DNA from 4 places in the Neptunomonas concharum genome. Region 1 is predicted to be linked to each of the others. Evidence: predicted binding sites of a transcription regulator. Region 1 holds the regulator's gene; each other region holds the start of a gene.

Evidence for each region. Region 1 encodes FNR, which switches genes on or off when oxygen is low (the NO sensors DNR and NnrR bind a similar motif). Its sites were predicted from a motif close to TTGATNTANATCAA; they were not measured.
Region 2: a site for FNR is predicted at 2,583-2,596, ahead of nifJ (pyruvate:ferredoxin (flavodoxin) oxidoreductase). Genes of this name have one in related genera too.
Region 3: a site for FNR is predicted at 1,876-1,889, ahead of F0U83_RS02980 (histone deacetylase family protein). Genes of this name have one in related genera too.
Region 4: a site for FNR is predicted at 2,050-2,063, ahead of F0U83_RS06235 (HP1242/YdcH family protein). Genes of this name have one in related genera too.

The regions. Positions count from the first base shown of each region.
Region 1 covers NZ_CP043869.1:2,295,793-2,300,009, reverse strand. Annotated here, with positions in the region: gene F0U83_RS10815 (alpha/beta hydrolase) at 1-690, opposite strand, end outside; gene F0U83_RS10810 (adenine phosphoribosyltransferase) at 759-1,301, opposite strand; gene fnr (fumarate/nitrate reduction transcriptional regulator Fnr) at 1,467-2,246, opposite strand; gene hemN (oxygen-independent coproporphyrinogen III oxidase) at 2,332-3,723, opposite strand; gene F0U83_RS10795 (sulfite exporter TauE/SafE family protein) at 3,791-4,217, opposite strand, start outside.
Region 2 covers NZ_CP043869.1:50,240-54,456, reverse strand. Annotated here, with positions in the region: gene F0U83_RS00210 (HvfA family oxazolone/thioamide-modified RiPP metallophore) at 1-142, shown strand, start outside; gene F0U83_RS00205 (HvfB family MNIO-type RiPP peptide maturase) at 224-1,087, shown strand; gene F0U83_RS00200 (HvfC family RiPP maturation protein) at 1,071-1,841, shown strand; gene F0U83_RS00195 (HvfX family Cu-binding RiPP maturation protein) at 1,860-2,474, shown strand; gene nifJ (pyruvate:ferredoxin (flavodoxin) oxidoreductase) at 2,676-4,217, shown strand, end outside.
Region 3 covers NZ_CP043869.1:625,123-629,339, forward strand. Annotated here, with positions in the region: gene F0U83_RS02975 (sodium ion-translocating decarboxylase subunit beta) at 1-781, shown strand, start outside; gene F0U83_RS02980 (histone deacetylase family protein) at 850-1,773, opposite strand; gene F0U83_RS02985 (tetratricopeptide repeat protein) at 2,075-3,676, shown strand; tRNA gene F0U83_RS02990 (tRNA-Arg) at 3,680-3,755, opposite strand; gene F0U83_RS02995 (sigma-54-dependent Fis family transcriptional regulator) at 3,809-4,217, opposite strand, start outside.
Region 4 covers NZ_CP043869.1:1,334,640-1,338,856, reverse strand. Annotated here, with positions in the region: gene F0U83_RS06240 (ABC transporter ATP-binding protein) at 1-1,606, opposite strand, end outside; gene F0U83_RS06235 (HP1242/YdcH family protein) at 1,732-1,974, opposite strand; gene F0U83_RS06230 (methyl-accepting chemotaxis protein) at 2,091-3,647, opposite strand; gene aroA (3-phosphoshikimate 1-carboxyvinyltransferase) at 3,875-4,217, shown strand, end outside.

The DNA.
Region 1 (4,217 bases):
GTTCTTAATAATATCAGGCGTGTTGAAACGGGTGTCCGGCTTGTAATAGTTAAGGAAAGAGCCTGCTGTGACTTCACTATTAGCGCAATAGATGAAATCGGTATTTTTTAGCCACGCATTTTCTGGTGTTTGCTCGGCCTCCTTTATCACCTGCTCAAGGTTTTTCTTGTATCGAGTTTGGTAATCGACACGCTCCTGTTCTGCGCTCCATGTAGCAGGGGCTATCAGAACCTGTCGCTGTACCTGCTCTGGATGTTCTGAAGTATACCACGCAACTTGATTACCACCGCGTGAATGGCCGAGTAATGTGATCTTGTCAGCCCCTTGGTTTTTGAGCCACTGAATCCACTGATCAACTTCTGTGAGTGCGTCGGTATGTTTATGTTGATGGGGTGTGTTGCAGTCGTACATGCCGTGACGGTTATCAACGCCCAAGCTAAGGTTAATGGCGAGGGTATGATAGCCGTTTTCTGTGAGCTGCTCTTGGAAAGCTCTAATGATTTCCATGTGGTTATGGGCGAGGGTGCCATGTACCAGCACAATCACTCCATCACTCAATGGCTGTGCATCACTCGTTTGAAAGTCCGCATTGAGCGTGATGCCCTTGAAGGGAAGAGTGACTTCCTCTGCATACGCTAAAAAGCTAAAGGTCAGCAGAAACAATGATACGAGCTGTTGCAATCGAGACATGGAAAACCTCTGTTATTGTTATAAGCTTATTCTAATACACTCACAATAGCAGAGGCTATCTGGTTTGGCTACAGGCCTTCGTAAGCAAGTAAGGTATACACGGGTATGCCAGTATCCTGTATACGTGTTGACCCTTGAAGATCAGGAAGGTCGATAAGCGCGGCACACTCGATGACGTTAGCGCCCAAGGTTTTGATGAGTGTGCAAGCAGCTAGAATGGTGCCGCCGGTAGCAATCAAGTCATCAAATACTAGGACTTTGTCGCCAGCAGAGACGGAGTCCACTTGCATTTCCACAGCAGATGTTCCGTATTCTAATTGATATTCTTGGTGCACAGTTTTTCCTGGCAGCTTGCCTTTTTTACGAACAAGCACGAGTGGCTTTTGTAGTTGATAGGCCATGATGGATGCAATTAAGAATCCACGCGCGTCAATACAAGCAATATGAGTCATTTCAGAATCCATATAGCGTTGAATGAAGGCATCTGAAATCATCCGCAATGCTTTGGGATCTTTAAATAGAGGTGTGATATCACGAAACATAACACCAGGTTCAGGCCAGTCAGGTAGGGTACGGATGACAGATTTGACGTAGTATTCGTCGTAAGACATGTGCTCAATAGCTCCTCAATCAGGCCGGAACGTAAACGTTTGATATGGCTCAATGTTATCTAAGGCGTTTTGCCTTCTAATGACTTCGTTGGGTTACACATAGAGATGGCTACTTCTTTGTGCAACTATTTGTGACGCCGTTCAATCTTGAACGGCGTTTTTTTATTATAGCGTTAACTGTTGGACATCATCTTCGGTATCTTCTTTACCCATGCATTCACCCGCTAGGGTGTATAGATGCTCCAGATTAATTAGATCTACCTCTTTTCCATCTACTTGAATCAGCTCATTCTTCTGGAATCGAGTGAAAATACGGCTAACGGTTTCAACCGCTAATCCCAAATAGTTACCTATTTCATTGCGTGACATGGATAAGCGAAACTTATGGGCAGAATAGCCACGAGCCTGAAAACGTTGGGATAACTTGACCAAAAAGGTCGCAACGCGCTCTTCGGCATTTTTCTTTGATAGCAACATCATCATTTGCTGATCGTCACGAATCTCTTTACTCATCGTGCGCATCACTTGTCTGCGTAGCTCTGGTAACTGTCCACACAAACTGTCGAGGTGCTCAAATGGAATTTCACATACAGTTGTCGTTTCTAAAATTTTGGTTGAGACGGGGTAGTTGTTGCTATCAAAACCGCTCAAACCTACTAATTCCCCCGGGAAATAGAACCCCGTGATCTGCTCTTCACCTTCATTAGTTATGGTGTAGCTTTTAACACTGCCCGCGCGAATCGCGTATACAGACTCAAATTCATCCCCTTGATGGAAAAGGTGTTCGCCTTTTTTTAAAGGACGACTTTTGTCAATGATATCGTCCAGCCTTTCCATCTCGGTTAGATTTAGCGATACGGGCAGACAGAGTGAACTTAAACTGCACGTGTTACAGTGGGCTTGTTGAAGGCTATGTAGTTTCCCTTCCTTCTTTACATCACTCATGGCCGTTTCCTGTGGTTGTTTTACATAACGAGCGGCTACTCAGCCCCAAATTATGTAACATTTCACGGGAACCGTGAAGCACCGATTAGATGATACGTGAAAAAGCCTGTGTTTCTTGCTGTTTAGGTATGTATTTATCGAAGGTCATACAGATGCGACGAATCAAAAGTCGACCAGCTGGGGTCACAAAAATTTTACCTTGCTCCAGAGTAATCAAACCATCTGTAGAAAAGTTGTTTAATTCGGTTAATTCTTCAGCAAAATAGTCATTGAAATTGATATTGAATTGTTGGCTGATGGTTTGAGGGTCAAGTTCAAAATGGCAAATGAGTTGTGTGATAACTGCACGGCGGATGCGATCATCTAGATTGAGTTTGACGCCTCGACGAATAGCACTGGAGCGAGATTCAACGGACTCCGTATAAGCACTAATGTCGTGCTCGTTTTGATAATAGACATCGCCGATTTGACTGATTGCAGAGACACCCATAGCAACCAGATCGCAATCAGAGTGGGTTGTATATCCCTGAAAGTTACGATGCAGTTGGCCGTTTTGTTGCGCCAAGGCGAGTTCATCATCGGGCTTTGCAAAGTGATCCATGCCTATGTAGACGTAGCCTGCGGATAGCAATGTATTAATCGTGGATTCTAATATCGCTAACTTGGTTTCTGGGCTAGGTAGATCGTCTGCATTAATGTGTTTTTGTGAGCGGAAGCGATCCGGCATATGCGCATAATTAAAGACTGAAAGCCGGTCTGGGCTGAGTTCAATGACGGTATTCAACGTCTCATTAAAGCTTTCTAAGGTTTGGTGGGGTAGGCCATAGATCAAATCCATATTGATCGATTTAAAGCCTAATTGCCGGGCTGTGCTTAGAATCTCAGCGGTTTGCTCCGTTGACTGGACTCGGTTAACGGCTTCTTGAACAACGGGGTTCACATCTTGTACGCCTAAGCTGATCCGGTTGAAGCCGATGCTGCGCAACGTTTCTAAGGTTTTAATAGAGGCTTCGCGTGGGTCAATCTCAATAGAGTAATCGCCGCTATCATCATTTAGTAAGTTAAATGACGCTTTTAGTTTATCCATTAACTCGACCATCTGCTCATCGCTGATGAAGGTCGGGGTGCCGCCGCCCCAATGAAGTTGATTGACAACTCTGTCATCACTGTACCAGCGAGCTACTTCTTCAATCTCTTTATACAGTGTATCTAAATACGGTTGTGCCTTTTTACGATTGCGTGTGATGACCTTATTGCAGGCACAGTAGTAACAAACGTGGGCACAGAAAGGGATATGCACATACAAAGAGAGGGGGGCGGTTTTATCTGAGGTTAATTGCCCCGTCTGAACAAGGTCTTGCTCCGATAGCGATGTATCAAATTGAATGGCTGTCGGATAGGAGGTATATCGTGGGCCGGACAGGTCATAGCGATTAATTAGATCTAGATCCCAAGAAATACTGGTGTCTAAGCTCACGATAATTTCCTCACAATTTTAAAGCGGAGCAGTATAACACTCAGCATATTAATTGGTTTGATGCGGGTCAAAACTTAACAAGCGCTGTTAACGGTAGCGTATATAAACCAAACAGAATGATAAGTAACCCAGAGATGTGCTGAACATTACGATTACTCAGAAGGCTTTGTACCTGACGGGCAAGTAGGCCGGTCGTGAGCATCGCGGGTAGGGTGCCCACACCAAAGGCCAGCATCAGAAGGCCACTTTGTATAGGGTCTTGGCTGGTGGCTGACCAAATGAGTGTGCTATATACGAGGCCACAGGGCAGCCAGCCCCAGAAAAAGCCTAATAGCAGGGCTTGTCCATTATGCCTTACCGGTAGTAACCGGCTGGCTGCTGGACGTATCAACGCCCAGATACGACTACCCGCGCGCTCGATATAGGTTAAGCCTTTCCACCACTGAGCTACATAAAGCCCCATTGAGATAAGCAAAAGCCCTGCGATGGAACGT
Region 2 (4,217 bases), 1.3 Mb from region 1:
CGGCGAAGGTAAGTGCGGCGGCGACAAAAAAGCCGAGAAAGAAGGCAAGTGCGGCGAAGGTAAGTGCGGCGGCGAGAAAAAATCTGAAAAAGAAGGTAAGTGCGGTGAAGGTAAATGCGGTGGCGAAAAGCGCAAAGGCTAATTCGCAACTAACAGCGATTGCTTTCTCACTGTAAGCACACACGGGCTCTTAGGAGCCCGTATTATTAAAGAGGCGGTATTTATGATGTCACAACCACTTCAGGGCACAGGACTGGGTTTACGTCGCTGTATGCTGAAAGATCTCCCTCCAACAGGCCCCCAAGGTGTCGATTTCCTTGAGGTTGCTCCTGAGAACTGGATGAGAATGGGTGGGCGTTTAAGCCGTCAGTTTAAAGCACTTACCGAACAATATCGCTTTGTAACACACGGACTCTCTCTCTCCGTGGGTGGACCAAAACCGTTAGACACGCAATTTTTAACTGACTTAAAACAGTTTTTGGATATCCATCAAATTGATACTTATACCGAGCATCTCAGCTATTGCTCGGATGATGGTCATTTATACGACCTGATGCCCATCCCTTTCACAGAAGAAGCCGTTCGCTATGTTGCCCAGCGTATTCGTGAAGTCAGCGACCGTCTAGAGCGCCCCCTAGCGATTGAGAATGTTTCTTTTTATGCCATGCCAAGCCATGAGATGACCGAACTGGATTTCCTTTTGGCCGTATTGCAGGAAGCGGATTGCGATCTGCTGCTGGACGTTAATAACATCTACGTCAACAGTATTAATCACGGCTTTGATCCCGCAGAGTTTTTGACTGCAATCCCGGGTGAACGTATTCGCTACATTCACGTTGCAGGTCATTATGATGAGGCTGATGACCTGATTGTCGATACCCACGGCGCCGACGTTATCGACCCAGTATGGCAATTGCTCGAACAGGCCTACCAACAGTTTGGTGCTATTCCTACCTTGCTGGAGCGCGATTTTAATATCCCCCCAATGGCTGAACTGATGGGTGAGGTGCATAAAATTCGGCACATGCAAGCGTCCGCCAAACCTGCCGTAAAAACCGCGGGGGTGAATCATGTCATCACAGCTTAACGCACCGACTGATTTCAAAGCCCTGCAAATGCAGTTTGCAGGCCATATTCGGGATCCAGAAACGCCAATCATTGCGGGGATTGAAGATCGCCGCATGAAGATCTACCGGGAACTATTCTTTAATAACGTGGAAGGTTTCGCGGCAACCGCTTTTCCAATGGCCAAGTCCATTATGGGAGAAGCCTGGTGGCAGCAAGCGGTACGTGATTTCTTGATCGAATACCGTTGCGAAAGCCCCTATTTCCACCAAATCAGTGCAGAGTTTCTGACATTTATTTCGGAGTTACGCGAGCCAACAATCGACCAGCCCGACTTCCTTAAGGAACTCATGCACTACGAATGGGTTGAACTGGCCTTGGATGTTGCCGAAGCCGACCCATTCAATGAGTCCAATGTCTATAGCAACGACCTTCTTGATCAACACCCAGTACAGTCACCCGTGGCTTGGTCGCTGAGCTATCGCTATCCGGTGCACCAGATTGGAACTGAGTTTCAACCAACAGAGGCTCCAGAGCAACCGACATGGATGATGGTTTATCGTGACCGCCATGATCAGGTTCAATTTATGGCACTCAATGCGCTCACCGCGCGACTGCTCTATTTGCTGGACCAGAATGAAAGCCTCACGGGCCGAGATGCTTTAACACAGATTTCTCAAGAGATGGGGCATAACGACCCGACCCCTATCGTCGATGCCGGCTATCAAATTCTTCAACAGTTCTATGAGGCAGGCATCTTGTTAGGTGCCCGTTAAAATAAAAAGGATAACACCATGAGTAAACTGATCGAACTTTACCGCTACGCCCACGACATACTGGAGCGCATTCGGGTTGCCGATGGCATAGCCCCCTTATTGCTACGCCTCTACTTGGCTCCTGTGTTTATACAAGCAGGTTACAACAAGCTTGCCCACTTTGAATCAACCGCCGCATGGTTTGGTAACCCCGATTGGGGGCTAGGCCTGCCAATGCCAGAAGTGATGGCCGCATTGGCCGCCGGTACTGAGTTTTTCGGGGGAATTTTGCTTATCGCAGGTTTAGCCGTACGTTGGATCAGTATTCCATTGATGGTCACGATGCTGGTCGCTGCGCTCACCGTACACTGGGAAAATGGCTGGCTAGCTATCGCTGATGCGAGCAGCTGGTTAGCGAATGATCGTGTACTCGAATCGGTCGAGCGTTTAGAGCGCGGTCGTGAGATTCTTCAGGAAAATGGCAACTATGATTGGTTGACAGGGCGTGGATCCTTTGTAATCCTAAATAACGGTATCGAATTCGCAGCTACGTATTTTGTGATGCTGTTGAGTCTTTTCTTTACTGGGGCTGGTCGTTACTTCAGCGTTGACTACTGGCTAGCGAAGGCAACGGGGCTCTCGAAGGATGCGTAGAACCTCGTGATAAAAACCACAATTTAATCCGGTTTCCTCCAGCGACTGGATTAGCCCAAAGGCAGCGAAAGCTGCTTTTTTATTTCCTTTTCATTGCATTTAGCCTATTTGACCTGCCTCAAACTCACATCAGGTTTACCTGATATACCCCGTTAAAAGGTCTATCCTTCTTTTATGCATTCAATGATGAGAGGGATCGTCATGCAACCCCAGTACCGTATGATGGATGGCAACGAAGCCGCCGCTTATATTGCTCACCAGCTAAATGATGTGATTGCGATTTACCCCATTACTCCCGCATCCCCTATGGGAGAACTGAGCGATGCGTGGAGTGCTGCCGGACGCAAAAACCTGTGGGGCACCGTGCCCGATGTTATCGAACTGCAAAGCGAGGGTGGGGCGGCAGGCGCAGTGCATGGTGCACTACAGGCGGGAGCGAAAACTTGCACCTTTACGGCATCCCAAGGGCTGCTCCTCAAAATTCCGAATATGTTCAAGATAGCAGGGGAACTAACACCTACCGTTTTCCATATTGCAGCTCGCTCTGTGGCAACCCACGCACTCTCTATTTTCTGTGACCACAGCGACGTGATGGCGGCGCGCTCTACGGGGTTTGCGATGTTAGCCTCCTCCTCGGTGCAGGAGGTCATGGATATGGCCACCATTGCCGAGATGGCAACGCTGAAAGGCCGGGTTCCAGTGCTGCACTTTTTTGATGGTTTCCGTACCAGCCATGAAGTTAGTAAGGTAGAGATGGTCACCCCTGACATGCTCAAAGCGCTGATTGATCAGGATGAAGTACGCGCCTGTCGAGACCGCGCCTTATCACCTGAGCATCCGGTGGTTCGTGGCACCTCGCAAAACCCTGATCTTTTTTTCCAGTCCAGAGAAGCTTCAAATCCGTTTTACAACGCCTTTGCAGATGTAGTGCAAGCGTCAATGGATCGTTTTGCGAACGTAACGGGCCGACAATATCACCTCTATGAGTACATAGGGGCTCCCGACGCAGAAAGGGTCGTGATTTTAATGGGATCAGGTGCAGAAACCGCGCAAGAAACCGTGGAGTATCTCAACCAACAGGGCGAAAAAACCGGCGCCTTAAAAGTTCGCCTATTCCGTCCGTTAGATGCCGAGCGACTACTTGCCGCATTACCCATAACCGTTCGCAAGATCGCAGTACTGGATAGAACCAAAGAGCCCGGTGCCGATGGCGAGCCTTTGTATAAAGACATATCCACCGCCCTTTTACAGCGCTTACTGGCAGGCACGTCTCACGCTGCTAGCGGCATAGAAACGCTGATTGGTGGACGCTTTGGTTTGTCTTCAAAAGAGTTTACACCGGCTATGGTTAAGGCGGTCTTAGACGAATTGGATAAAGCACAAAGCAAGAATCAGTTCACGGTAGGCATTGAGGATGATGTCACTCACACCAGTTTGGACTATGACTCAAGCTTCACAACGGATGCCTATGAGAGTAATTTTCAGGCCGTCTTCTATGGATTAGGTGCCGACGGTACGGTGAGCGCCAATAAGAACAGTATTAAGATTATCGGTGAGCAAGACGGATTCTATGCTCAGGGGCACTTTGTTTACGACTCTAAAAAATCCGGTGCAATTACCGTTTCTCACCTCAGGTTCGGTGCCGAGCCGATTCACTCCGCTTACGAGATCCAGGACAATCGCGCTAACTTCATAGGTTGCCACCAACCCGGTTTTTTAAGCCAATACCCGATGCTGGAAAAG
Region 3 (4,217 bases), 1.7 Mb from region 1:
CGTCTTAGGTGCCGTTGCTCTAACCACACTAGGCATCATGGACTTCAGTATCCAAGACGCTGCAGCGATTGGTATTATCGGTGGTGCGGACGGCCCTACAGCTATTTATGTTGCAAGCATGCTGGCACCTCAGTTATTAGGTGCGATTGCTGTAGCGGCATACTCCTACATGGCGTTGGTTCCGTTGATTCAGCCTCCTATTATGCGAGCGTTGACCACTGAGTCTGAACGTAAGATCAAAATGGTGCAGTTACGCCATATCTCAAAGACAGAGAAAATTCTTTTCCCTATCTCTTTGATGATTTTGGTCGCGTTGTTGCTTCCTGATGCAGCCCCTCTACTGGGTATGTTCTGCTTTGGTAACCTGATGCGTGAATGTGGAGTGGTTGATCGTTTAAGCGATACCGCTCAGAATGCATTGATCAACATCGTTACTATCTTCTTGGGTCTATCGGTTGGATCAAAACTATCCGCTGATAAGTTCTTAGATGTACAGACGCTTGGTATTCTAGTACTAGGTATTGTTGCATTTGGTATTGGTACAGCGATGGGTGTACTGATGGCTAAGCTAATGAACAAATTAGCGGGCGGCAACTCGATTAATCCGTTGATCGGTTCTGCGGGTGTATCTGCGGTACCTATGGCGGCACGTGTTTCTAACAAGCTAGGTTTGGAAGCGAACTCCCAGAACTTCTTGTTGATGCACGCGATGGGGCCCAACGTTGCCGGTGTTATCGGTTCAGCTGTGGCCGCAGGCGTAATGATCAAGTTTGTTGGCTAACTAGCAAATACAAACCAATAAAAAAGGCTGCTCAATGAGCGGCCTTTTTTTTCGATAAAATTACTGTTTCAGTAGCCTGCTAGTGTTTCGATATGAGCTTCTACACTAAACGCTAATGAGACTGGGTTATATCCTCCTTCTAACACGGAAACGATACGCCCTTGGGAGTAAACCCTTGCTACATCCATTAATAATTTTGTTACCCAGCGGTAGTCATCTTCATTCAGGTTTATATCTGCCATTGGGTCTTCATGGTGAGCATCAAATCCTGCAGAGATAAAGAGCATATCAGGCTTATGGTTCTGCAAGGCTGGTAGCCAATTGGTTTCAACCATGTTTCTGAAAAAGGCACTTTCACTATAAGCTGGCATAGGGCAGTTAATAATGTTAGGCCGCTTGATATCGGTATAGCGCTCAGGATAATAAGGGTGTTGGAAGGTAGAGCAAACCATAACTTCAGGTATATCTTTAAAGATATCTACCGTTCCATTGCAGTGATGAACGTCGAAGTCAACAATGGCAACGCGGTTGATATCAGGGTGCTGCAAGGCCTGCATTGCACCAATGGCGACGTTGTTAAAAAAGCAAAAGCCCATAGGAGCATTATGCTCGGCATGATGCCCTGGTGGTCGTACTGCGCAAAAAGCATTATTGGTCTTACCGGCGAGCACTCGATTCGTTGCGAGAATCGCCGACCCTGCCGCTAAACTTGCCGCATGGAGTGAATCTGGGCAAAGCGCGGTATCTTCATCGGTATAGACGACCCCTTCGGAAGGAAGCTTCATTTCTAAGCGCTTCTGGTGAAGGGAAGCATGAGCCATAGCAATCTGCTCAGGCGTCACATGAACTGATTCCAACTTTTCAAGTTGTTGAATCAGCCCGGTGCGCTCAAGGACTTTTCGAATTGCTAATAAACGTATTGGGCTTTCAGGATGTTCCGGGCCCATATTGTGAAGTCCACAATCATCATGGGTGATAAAAGTTGTAGCCATAATCCCTTTCAACTCTGATTATATTTTTTCTCCAGTGTACTGGAAAATACACGATAGAACTGCTTAGTCGAAGGTCTAAGTAGGGTAAAGAGTTCATTTTGCTTGATCTGAATCATGGTGAGATCTTCCCGGAAAGATAGTATGACCTGACAGCATAGAACTGTATTAAACACCGCGCGTTCACCCTCGCCGGTGTTTTTTTTTACCTAGTTGTTTCCTATGAAGATTGCTTCCCCCGTCGCCCAATGACTTTTATACTGAGTACTCTATTACGTTTTTCCTCATAAGGGCTTCACGCTGAGTGTCAGAGTTAAAAATAGATTACGCCAACAAAAGGGTTTTGCTTATCGAAAGTAGCGGCAATATGCGCTCGACTGTTGTATATATGCTTCGGCAGCTAGGTGTATCTAATATTGAAGCCGTCACTATCAATGAGCAGGTTTTAGATCTGATTCGAGAAGAAGTCTTTGATATTGTTTTGCTTGGGCATAATAGCAGTGATAGTCTCTCAGGGATTCAGCTACTGGAGGAGTCTCGTTACCGTGGTTATATCAAGCCCGGTGCCTGTTGGGTGTTTATGACAAGTGATTCCTCCCAAGAGATAATCTTGCATGCCATAGAAAGTAAACCTGATGCGGTTATTACTAAGCCCTTCACCATGGAAGAGTTAAAAGCTAGGTTAGATCTTTTGATGTATAGAAAAGAAGCCTTAGCAGCCGTGGATGAAGCCGTCAGCCGTGGGCAACTGGATAAAGCTGTAAAATTGTGTGACCAAGTTGAGCTTTCTGGCGGAAACTATGATTATGTTCAGCTTATCAAAGGTCGTTTGTTGTTGCAGATGAATCGCTTTGATGAGGCGGAGCATTTTTTCAAGTATCGCTTCAAACATTTCAATGAGAAAGAAAGCGGTATCGCATTGGCTGAGGCATATGTTGGTCAGGGCCGCTTGGATGAAGCAAAAATATTACTGACAGATATTATCGAAAAATATCCTCTACTGATGTCTGCCTACGATTTGTTAGCGGATGTCCTAGAGCGACAAGGGGAGCTTGTTCCCGCCCAAGAAGCACTCCACTCTGCTACTAAAAAGTCTCCCTTGAGCCTTTTGCGCCATATGGAGCTTGGTCGTGTGGCTGTTTATACGAAAACTTTGCCACTAGCAGAGTCTGCCTATCGCAAATCAATCTCCTTAGGTAAAGAAAGCTGCTATCGTTCAGCCGACCCCTATCTAAAACTCGCTAATGTTCGTCGTCTGGAGATGGAAGGCGCTTCGGAAAGAGACCAAATTGTTCTTAGAAATCAATTCGATGAAATACTGAATCATGCCTCATTTCAGTTTCCGAAGGACAAGACTTTAAAATTTAAATCGGCTTTATTGAAGAGCCAGCTAAGCCGTGACCTAGGTGAAACTGATGATGCGAACCGTTATTTGCAAGAGGCTGAGCGGCAAGCAAAAATACTGGGAGAAGAGGCAAATGTTAAAAGAGCGCTTTTGGAAGTCACTGGGGATCAGTTACCTGTGCTCCAAGAGGAAGCAGTTGATGTTGTGCAAAAACGTCAGATTCATGACCCAGAAATGAGCGAGCGAGTGAATCGCTTGGGCGTTAAGCATTATATGGCTGAGAAGGTTCCACAAGCTATCCGATATTTTGGGTTGGCAATTGAGCATGATCCAAAGAATGCAAAAGCGCTACTGAATCTGGCTCAGCTTTTTTTGGAGTCCACGCGCTCGCAGTCAGCCAGAAGAGAGGAGCGTATCAAGATGGTTGAGCGTTATCTCAGACTGACCACTAGAATGAATTTGTCCGAAGCGGAAAAACAAAAATACTTGTTACTTGAAAAGTTGTCGGGTATGTCCCCAGAGGTCTTACCCGATGGGAGCTTTGGCCCGTTGCTACGCTAAAAATGGCCTCCCCGCAGGGACTCGAACCCCGATTTAAGCCTTAGGAGGGCCTCGTTCTATCCGGTTGAACTACAGGGAGGTCTTAATAATCAATATTTTACGTATTTTCTATTGCTCTGGAAAGCTTCAATTTCACTCCTCTCGCTTTTTAAGGCGATAAGCTAGTTGAGGGCGAGTTAATCCTAACCTACGCGCCGCATGAGCAACATTGCCATTTGCTTTTTCCATGGCACGCAGGAGAATTTTTTGTTCTAACGCTTCGAGTGAAAAGTCCTCGCCGAGCAGTTGCTCCAGCCAATCTTCATTATCTGGTTCCGAGGTGTTTATATGTGCCAGTTGACCTTGGTTATTAATAACATTTAATGGGTGACTAGGCTCTTTAAGGGAGGGGAAAAAGCTTGAAAGCTCAATCTGGTGGTTATTATCGGTAAGGATAATGCCGCGTTCAATCATGTTCTCTAACTCACGGATATTACCAGGCCACTTGTAATTCATCAGGGCTTGCATCGCCATATCTGATACCCCGATAGTCCGTTTGTTG
Region 4 (4,217 bases), 960 kb from region 1:
GCGCCCCGTGTAATGCGCGTTCTGTCTGCGTATCCAGAGCAGACGTCGCCTCATCTAAAATCACTACTTTAGGCTCTGAGAGCACCATTCTGGCAACGGCAATACGCTGGCGCTGACCTCCGGAAAGCTTAACACCTTGGCGCCCCACAACTGCATCCAGTTCTCCATCCAGCGTTTTAATAAATTCAGCTAATTGCGCGGTTGTTAAAGCATCCCAAAGCTGCTCGTCGCTGAACGCTCGCCCCATACAAAGATTACTGCGAATACTGCCATTAAATAATGCGGGATGTTGTAAAACAGTAGCTACATTATCACGTACAACCGATAACCCGATTCGCTCAACAGGGACACCATTAAAACGTATTTGCCCCGACTGTGGCGTATAGAGACCTAGCAACACTTGAACGAGTGTCGATTTACCGCCACCACTTGCCCCAACCAGCGCAATTTTCTGCCCCGCCTCAATACTCAAAGAGATACCCTTTAAGACTTCAGTGCCATCTTCGTAGCCAAAATGCACATCCTCAATATCAATTGCAATACGTTCCTGGCCCTTAAAGGGGTTTTCTAAGGCAGAGTAGTTGGGTTCTTGCTGCAATGCGAGTATACGATTAAGTCGTTTTAGCGCGGCCTTAGCACCATAATAGGAATACTGCATGCCCAGTACTTCTTGCACAGGCCCCATCATGAACCATAAATATCCAAACACGGCCATCATCTGTCCGATAGAAAGATCGGAAAAGACAACCATCAACATAGATACGGCTCGGAACAGGTCAAAACCCACCAGAAAAATCAGAAAACTAAAGCGCCCTGCAGCTTCACTCTTCCACTCGAAGGCACTGGAATCATCCCTTACCTGCTTTGCCGAGTGCATCAAACTAGAAAGGTAATGCTGCTCTCGATTACTTGCTCGTATCTGTTGTATAGCATCCAATGTTTCAGTCAAGGCGTCTTGAAACAACTCATAAGCACGATTTTCCCGTCGTTTTAACTCTTTGACTCGCTTACCAATTACGGTTGTAAAGTAGATCACCGCCGGGTTGAGAAACATGATGAATAAAGCCAGCTGCCAATGCATCCATAAAAGGATAATCGCTGTACCTATAATCGACAGCGACGCTACCAGCAATCGGCTAACGGAGCTCCCAACAAAACGATCTACCGTATCCAGATCGGTAACAAAGTGAGAGCTTACCGCCCCACTGCCAATGGTTTCGTATTCCGCCATAGCGATCCGCCCTAAACGATTGAGCATTAATGATCGCATTCTGAAAATAATATCTTTAGAAATAATCGTAAACTGGCGCGATTGCCAAACATTGAGTACTAATGCAATTCCCCTCAATAAAACAGTGATGACAAGAATTGCCATGATGTAAAGTATTGGCCCATGCCAATGCTCTGGAAAGAAAGGCTGCAGTGAATTTATCAATACGCCGGGTTGATTGAGCAGAACCTCATCGACCAGCAATGGCATTAACAGAGGCAACGGTACGGAAGCAACCGTTGCTAAAATGGCGACAATGTTAGCTAAAACCAGCTCTTTTTTATGCTCAAGCGCAATATTAAGAATGTAGTTCCAACTAAAAGTGGTTGGTTGCATAGCACCTCAATCCCTATATCTCTGTGCCCGCATATATACCACACTCGTCGTCCTATCGCATCGAAATCACTACGATGACAAATAAAAACACCCGCAGATGCGGGTGCTTTTAGAGCGGTTACGGCTTACTTTGCAGCACGTAACATAGCATACAATTGATCTTTCAAATGCAGTCGCTTAACTTTTAGCTCTTCTTCGGTTTTTGTAGAAGCAGGCTCGATCTCCGCCTCCATTTTTTCTACTTGTTTTGTTACATCATGATACTCGTCGAACAGTTTAGAGAAATGCGCATCACTCATTTTCAGTGAGTGAATCTGTTCGCGGTATTCAGGAAGTTCATGTACTAAATCATGATGTTCAATGCTCATGAGGGGTATTTCCTTGTGGGTTACATTTCTAATTGCTTTTCGATTGTAGTATCACCCGACCAAGCATCCGGTTCATTGACGCCTATCAAAGATAGCTATAAATGAATCTAATCCCGCTAAATATTGACACTCTGTATGATCTCTCGTGAGGTCTTAGCTAAACCAATGCTTGCTTTTTCTGTATTTCTTGAAGCCTCCAAAGCCACCTCTGCAGACTGTTTCACCGATTCGATATCGATCATTAAAGCTTCCGCTGCATGACTCTGCGCACTAGATGCAGAGGCCATCATTGCGTTCATATTAGCAATGACCTCTACACGTCCTCGAATGTCTTCTAACGCCGCTCCTGCATAGTTAGCTTTATCAACGCAGGCGGCCGCCTGCTGCTGTCCTTTCTCCATGACGGAGATGACTTGCCCTGATTCTTCACTTAAACGATTAATCGCCTCATCAATATCTCGTGTCGATTGCTGCGTGCGCTGCGCTAATGCCCTGACTTCATCAGCAACAACAGCAAAACCTCGCCCTTGATCTCCCGCCCTTGCCGCTTCTATTGCAGCATTCAAAGCCAATAAGTTTGTCTGATCAGCTATCTCACTGATAACTTGGGTAGCATTGTGAATTTCATCTGTCGCCGCTTGAAGCAGCTCTAATTGTTTCGCTGCCTGACTAACATTACTATCTAACCCAGAAATTGCCTGAATAGTCTCACTCACCGCATCTTTTCCCGCCCTCGCTTTTTCATTAGCTTCCTGAGTATTTGCCGATGCGTCATTAGCTGACTGTGCGACTTCCTCTATTGCGGCTGTAAACTCGTTGATGCTTTGTGAGATTTTCTCTAAGTCCTGAACCTGTCTAGTGATGGCGGCCTCAGCTTGGTGTGCAATATCAATCGTTTCTCGCCCTTGGTTATCTAACGCCCGTGCCGAGTGACTGACCCGCACATTCGCAGAACGTATGCGCGCTTTATTCGTCAATGCAGCTAAATAGATAGAACCTGCCTCCGATACTGAGTTGGCATACATCTCCTCTAACACCTGACTTTGAATAACATCATGCGAGCGGGACACTAACATCCTGATAGGCTTCATACTGTACAACGCCAGACCTGAACATATTGCAGCTCCAGCAATAGCTACGATAGAGGGGACGATCACTGCTTCCCCTGAAAAATATAGAGCAAGAATAGGAAGCAAAGCAGCGAACCAAGGTAGCAGCGCAACCTTCGTATTAATACTCACATCATGAAAAGAAAAACGAGTTTTGTTCTGGTTGATGCGATCATAAACCGCCTGCGCGCGCTTTTTCTGCGATGCTGTTGGCAACGTCCGAACAGATTGGTAACCGAGCGTCTGCCCATGCTCTACAATCGGTGTGACATAGGCATTAACCCAGTAATAACCACCATCTTTACAGCGGTTCTTCACAACGCCTATCCAAGGCTTATTTGCCTTAAGTTTGGACCACATATCTGCAAATACGGCTGGGGGAACATCAGGATGCCTTACCATATTATGCGGGCTGCCGATTAACTCATCGCGGGAAAAACCTGAGATCTCCACAAAAGCATCGTTAACAAATGTGATTTGTCCTTTAAGGTCAGTGGTCGATATCAGCGGTGTTTCATTTTGGAAAGTATATTCTTTAGCATTTACGGGAAGGTTTTTCTTCATTTTTTATCTTCCGAAACCTGACGTACAGTACTTATACGTATTCGATGGGTTATTAAATTTCATACTCCCTGCTTGTATCGACCATATCACTGATTTTTATAGGAATAGGTGCAAATTAATGTATTAACCAATCGTCTAACTATTTTTATGCTTAAAGACTCGACCTGACCCGCAACACAAGGTAGTTTATACCCCCCTGAATTATTGCCAATAATAGAGTTCTACCCATGGAAAGCCTGACACTCCAACCCGTCAAAGCGGTTGCCGGTGAAGTCCGAATCCCGGGCTCCAAAAGCCTCTCTAATCGCATCCTCTTACTTGCTGCATTAGCTGAAGGCACAACAACGATCACCAATCTTCTTGATAGTGATGACGTTAAGCATATGCTGAACGCACTATCCAAGCTCGGTATTCGTTATGAGCTATCTGAAGACAGAACGGAGTGCGTTCTTCAGGGTGCAGGACAAGCCTTAGGAGCTACGGTATCCGAGCTTTTTTTAGGTAACGCAGGTACGGCTATGCGCCCCCTCTGTGCAGCACTCTGCTTAGGAGAAGGCGAATATCACCTCA